Longibacter salinarum: one gene and its partner. The protein of the gene in region 2 binds, or shares a complex with, the protein of the main gene of each other region. Links are inferred from orthologs where the notes say so. Each region holds a gene or a part of one and is shown on either strand. Other genes may lie near its edges.

Evidence for each region.
Region 1: the proteins of accD (region 2) and accB are in contact, whole or in part, in a solved structure (PDB 8UXZ), measured with the Escherichia coli proteins. The link is inferred for Longibacter salinarum from one-to-one orthologs.

What each region holds. Positions count from the first base shown.
Region 1 is NZ_PDEQ01000003.1:35,716-38,675, forward strand. It holds accB (acetyl-CoA carboxylase biotin carboxyl carrier protein), read left to right. Parts: upstream 1-1,157; coding sequence 1,158-1,763; downstream 1,764-2,960. Other genes in the region: bshB1 (bacillithiol biosynthesis deacetylase BshB1), read left to right, coding at 1-95; efp (elongation factor P), read left to right, coding at 479-1,060; accC (acetyl-CoA carboxylase biotin carboxylase subunit), read left to right, coding at 1,924-2,960. UniProt on the Escherichia coli protein: This protein is a component of the acetyl coenzyme A carboxylase complex; first, biotin carboxylase catalyzes the carboxylation of the carrier protein and then the transcarboxylase transfers the carboxyl group to form malonyl-CoA.
Region 2 is NZ_PDEQ01000002.1:119,743-122,697, forward strand. Bases 110-2,934 are described here. They hold accD (acetyl-CoA carboxylase, carboxyltransferase subunit beta), read left to right. Parts: upstream 110-1,008; coding sequence 1,009-1,860; downstream 1,861-2,934. Other genes in these bases: tsaB (tRNA (adenosine(37)-N6)-threonylcarbamoyltransferase complex dimerization subunit type 1 TsaB), read left to right, coding at 110-828; CRI94_RS04110 (hypothetical protein), read right to left, coding at 1,977-2,345; CRI94_RS17610 (hypothetical protein), read right to left, coding at 2,512-2,658. In the rest of the region: CRI94_RS04095 (3-oxoacyl-ACP reductase), read left to right, coding at 1-59; more of tsaB, read left to right, coding at 103-109.

The DNA.
Region 1 (2,960 bases), on a different replicon or contig from region 2:
GCGCAACGTTCGGGGAGCCGCTGCTTTACCGTCACGGCCCGGTCGGCGTGGATGATTTGATGACCGTTTTGAAGAAAGACCAGCCGTATCGGTAGCCGCCACGGTACGGAGAAGACCGGATCGCGCCCGCTATGAGCGTGAATTGTTTATGACATGCAACGGAGCGGGAGGGGCGAGACCGTCTGAGGTTGGGAAAATTGCGGATTCTCGGCCGTCTGGCTTCAAATGCCCGTCTTCGGCGTTGACACCCTCGATACCCCCACGGTATATTGGCACACTGTCGCGAAAACGCGGCGTGGACGAGTCGGTCCAAGGGGCCGGTTTTTCCAGCGATGAGCTGCGCTCGGTTTGCCCGAATGGATGCGAGCCGAACATGCACCGGACTTCTGCTTGCAATGTACTTGGGCAGAGCCAAAGCTATGCGCTGGCGCTGTCGTCCTCCTCGACCGACGTGCATCACGATTTACCTTGACGCAAGATGGCAAGCACGAGTGATTTCCGTAACGGCCTGATGATCATCTGGAAAGATGACATCTGGGAGATGATCGATTTTCAGCACGTGAAGCCCGGGAAGGGTGGAGCGTTTGTTCGGACCCGCCTGAAGAATGTCAAAGACGGGCGTGAGTTGGATAACACGTTCCGTGCAGGGGCCAAAGTGGAAGAGGTCCGTGTCGAGAAGCGTCCGCACCAGTACCTCTACGAAGACGACTACGGTCTTCACTTCATGAATACCGAGACCTACGCGCAGTTTTCGCTGCCGCCGGAGCAGGTCGAAGGCATGGAGTACGTGAAAGAGGGAGGGTCCGTTGACATTCTCTTCCGCGCCGACACCAACGAGCCGATGCGGATGGACATTCCGCAGAAGGTAGAACTGGAAGTCGTCGATACGACGCCGGGCGTCAAGGGAGACACCGCGCAGGGGGGATCCAAGCCTGCAACCCTGGAGAGCGGAGCGACGGTAGACGTTCCGCTGTTCATCAACGAAGGCGACGTCGTGCGCGTCAGCACGCAGACGGGAGAATACGAAACCCGTGTGTCGACGGCGCCGAACGCGATATAGTTCGATCCGGTTGTGCTCCGCTCGCACCGTGCGTGTGGAGGCACCGGCGCAGCATCCTGCGTAGCCGTGCCGATCTTTCTTCATACCTATCAGACGCATGAAGCTAGACAAGATTCAGCAATTGCTCTCGATCGTGGCCGAAAGCGGCGTATCGGAGATTGAGATTGAGGAAGACGATTTCAAGCTCACGATCCGGCAGAATTCGCCTCAGGTGATTATGCAGCAGCCGTCGCAATACGCGATGCCGTACGGCCCACCGGCGTATGCTCCGCAGCAGGGGTACGCGCCCCAAGGGGCCCCATCGCCGGCGACGCCCCCTCAGGGTGCGCCGCAGCAGGGAGGCTCTCCGTCGCAGGGTGGAGCAGGGCAGCAGCCTGCGCCCGCACAGGGGCAGAGCGGTTCCGCATCGACCGAAACGTCCTCCGGGTCGGGTGAAGAGAAAGCCGAAGCAGGAAGCGGTGCGAACGAAGAACTCGTCCGCGCTCCGATTGTCGGCACGTTCTATCGCCGCCCGTCGCCGGATTCTGATCCGTACGTCGAGGTTGGGGATAGCGTCGGTGACGGTGATGTGCTTTGCATCATCGAGGCGATGAAGTTGATGAACGAGATTGAGTGCGAGACCTCGGGGACCATCAAGGAGATTCTAGTGGAAGATGCCGAGCCCGTTGAGTTCGATCAGCCGTTGTTTGTGATCGAGAAGTAGACGGCCCTCAGCCGACCGCGGTGTCCTCCCTGGGTACCGCCGGCACAGGTTACTGCATCCCCGCCGGACGGTCCGACGCTCCAATCGTGTCCTACACGACCTCGCGTCTGTCTCGGCCGCCCGGATTCGTCGACGTTGCCCCACGGATATCCACATCACGGTGAGTAAGATCAAGAAAGTTCTTGTCGCCAATCGCGGAGAAATCGCCCTCCGCATCATTCGGACGTGCCACGAGATGGGCCTCAGCACGGTAGCCGTTTACTCGACGGCCGACCGCGACTCCCTCCACGTTCGATTCGCTGACGAGGCCGTCTGCATCGGCCCGCCGGCGTCCGGCGAAAGCTACCTTCGTCCGGACCGAATTATCGCCGCTGCTGAAGTCACCGGTGCGGATGCCATCCATCCCGGTTACGGCTTCCTCTCAGAAAATGCGGAGTTCAGCCAGATCTGCCAGGACAACGATGTGAAGTTCATCGGTCCCTCGCCCGAAACGATTCGGATGATGGGGGAGAAGTCGCTCGCCAAGCAGACGATGGCCGAAGCGGGTGTCCCAACGGTGCCCGGGTCCGATGGCATCGTCGATTCTCTCGAAGAGGCCAAAGAAGTGGCCAAGGAAATTGGCTATCCGGTTATGGTCAAGGCCTCAGCAGGCGGCGGTGGTCGCGGCATGCGGATGGTTTTCGAACCGGAGAACTTCGCGAAAGCGTACAATAGCGCCCGGTCGGAGGCGGAAGGTGCGTTCGGCAATCCGGACGTGTATCTCGAGAAAGTCGTTGAGGAGCCGCGCCATGTCGAAATCCAGCTGCTGGGAGACGGTAAGGGGGGGGTTATGCACTTTGGCGAGCGTGAGTGCTCAATCCAGCGGCGGCACCAGAAGCTCGTCGAGGAGGCGCCTTCACCGATCGTTGACGAGGACCTCCGTGAGGAGATGGGCCAGGCCGCCATCCGAGGCGCCGAAGCTGTCAACTACGAGGGGGCCGGGACCATTGAGTTCCTCGTCGGAGCGGACAAGAACTTCTACTTCATGGAAATGAACACCCGGATCCAGGTCGAGCATCCGGTGACGGAGGAGGTCACCGATGTGGACCTCGTCGAATACCAGATTCGCGTCGCGATGGGCGAGACCGTCCAAAGTCGCAAGGTTCCGATTGACGGCCACGCGATCGAATGCCGCATCAACGCAGAAAACCCGTACCG
Region 2 (2,955 bases):
GGGCACGTGCCGTGACCGGGCAGAACTTGATCGTCGACGGCGGATTGGTCATGAAGTAGGTCGTGCACCGTCACTCTAGCGTTCGTCTCAAACCGTTTTATCATGGTCCTTCTAGCGATCGAAACCGCGACGCACACCTGTGGGGCTGCGGTCTGTGTGGATGGCAACGTTGTGGCCGAGAACCACATGCACCGGCCGCGGGCTCACGCGCAGCACCTCACACCGATCATTGAGGACGTGCTGACGCGTGCTTCGGTCGATCATTCAGAGATCGACGTGGTTGCGGTATCGAAAGGGCCCGGATCATACACCGGGCTCCGCATCGGGGTCAGTACGGCGAAAGGCTGGGCGGAGGCGACGGGGGCGGATCTCATCGGCGTGCCCACCCTCGAGGCGCTGGCTGCGACGGTGACACCCCACGCAAGTGAAGGGGAGGTTGTCTGTGCGGCGCTCGATGCGCGGCGCGACGAGGTCTTTGCCGCTGCGTACCGGATGCGCGAAGTTGTGGGGGATGGCGAGAAGACGCATCCGCACCCGTGGACGGGCCGGTTGAAGCTGCAAGCGGCCGCCTCCGCGATGAACGTAAAAGAGTTGCCGGACTGGATCGGCGTCAAGAAGGCGCGGGTGCGTGTAATCGGCACGGGTGCCGCGAAGGTCGAGCCCGTCCTCCGGTCGGTCGGCATCAAGGTGCGAGTTGTGCCGGACGTGGTCTCTCGTCCGTCGGCCGCGTGGGTGGCACGGTGTGCTCTCGAAATGGTTGGCCGTGGCCAGAAAGCGGAGCCCAAGACGTTCGAGCCCATGTATCTTAAGGCGTTTCATGTGGGCTGAGACGTGGGAGATCCGCCCTTGTCCGGTGCCAGTGCGTGCGCGATGGAATTTCACGCGGACAGCTGCTGTGGATTTGGACATTGGATTCGGTAATCCAGATTATAGAATGTCTGTGGCGGATCGCTTCCGCCCCTCGTTTTTCCTTCGCCTGTCTCCTCGTGATTCGACGACCGTTCCGTTATGCCGTGGTTCAAGCGCAAGAAAGCCGGCATCCTCACCACCCGGAAAGAGCAGAATGAGGTACCGGAGGGGCAGTGGGTGAAGTGCCCGAAGACGGGGGAGATTATCAACCGGCGAGAACTGGAGGATAATCTGCTCGTCTTCCCGAGCTCGGGGTATCACTTCGGCATGAGCAGCGGGCGATACTTCAATTTCTTATTCAATGACGGCGAGTACGAACTCCACGACACCGATCTGATGAGTGTCGACCGCCTCGACTTTGAGGATCGAAAACCGTACGACCAGCGCCTGAAGAAAGCGCGGGAGAAGACGGGGCAGAACGACGCAGCTCGCTCTGCCACCGGCGAAATGGGAAGCCACGAGGTGTCGATGGCCTGCATGGACTTCAGCTTCATTGGGGGCTCGATGGGGTCGGTGGTCGGAGAAACCATCGCGCGTGCCATCAAGCGAGCGTACACCCGCGAGATTCCGCTCGTCATCATCTCGCAGAGTGGTGGAGCGCGCATGATGGAGGGAGCCCTCAGCCTGATGCAGATGGCGAAAACGAGCGCCCACCTTGCTCGACTCGACGACGCCGGCCTTCCCTACATCTCGGTACTTACGCACCCAACGACGGGTGGCGTGACGGCATCGTTCTCCATGTTGGGAGACATCCACATCGCCGAGCCGGAAGCGCTCATCGGATTTGCCGGGCCGCGCGTGATCCGCGAAACGATCGGGTCCGACCTGCCCGAGGGATTCCAGCGGTCGGAGTTTCTGCTCAAGCAGGGCTTCGTTGACATGGTCGTGGATCGCCGGCGTCTGCGTCAGCGCATCATCCACCTCTTCGACCTCCTGATGGACGATCGCTAGACGCGTCACCCCATTTTCGGCGGTTTCACGCACGAGCTACGAATAATGGCTCGTGCGTTTCCTTTGTGAGGATGTTTTCTGTTGTCGGAACGCTGAAACGTTAGCGTTTTTCGTCGTCAGGCAGCAGTGACGTTTTCGTCCGCGTCTGGCACCGTCGGCTGGATATCTATCGCATCTATGTCGACCGTGTGCGCGTCTCCCCAGAGGGGCGTGGGGCTGTCAGGCGAGGGCTTCGGGCTGGCACCGCCTCCGGGAGATGGCCCGGATGAGTCGCGGACTTCCCGGAGACTTAGGAAGAGGGGGCCAAAGATGCAGCCGGCGACGAGAAGGGGGACGAGAATGGGGATGTCCATCAACCTCAGCGATAGCACGTGGTAAATCTTTTCGGACTGTGGGTACGACGCCGTGAAGACCCCGTTCTCACTCAGACCCCATCGTTCCGTATATGAAAAGGTGACGACGAGAGCGAGTGGCAAGGAAGTCATTCGAGGTTGGACCGATACTGGATGCCGCTCTTAGCTGGGGAGCGAGGTGCGATGGCCCAATGCAGAGACCATGAGAAGCTGTTTGGCGAACTGTCACTGGCCACCCCAAGGGCACTCGGTCGCTACGCTCCCAGCGCTGCGACTTCGTGGCTCTCGCCCCGTGAAGCTACTGCGCTTGCCAGGTAGTTCCCCACGGGGTGACCTCCCTGCGGTCGGCCTCACTACACGGCTCGCTTGAGCGCTCCACGGGGGCTTCGTCCACTGTGTCTCGGCTGCTGAGCCATCCGCCAAACAGCTTCTGATCCGTTGACATGCAGAGAAAAGAGTAGGTACACACAAAAAGACGCCCCGCCGAGATATCTCGACGGGGCGTCGCATCCCCCCGGCGTCGGTCGGCTGCCTGCGCGTCCGTAAGGACACCAAGCAGGCCGTACCGAGCGCCGGTTTCACCCCCTTCGGTGAAACTCAGGTGTGATGCGCTGTGTCGGATCGGCAGGTCGTGTGAAGTGGCTGCCGAATACCGAGAGGGGCGTTTGTTTTTGTACCGCTATCAGGGTACACCAGCGCTGTGAAAGGATCTACGGATATGTAGAGCGACCGTGCGGGTACG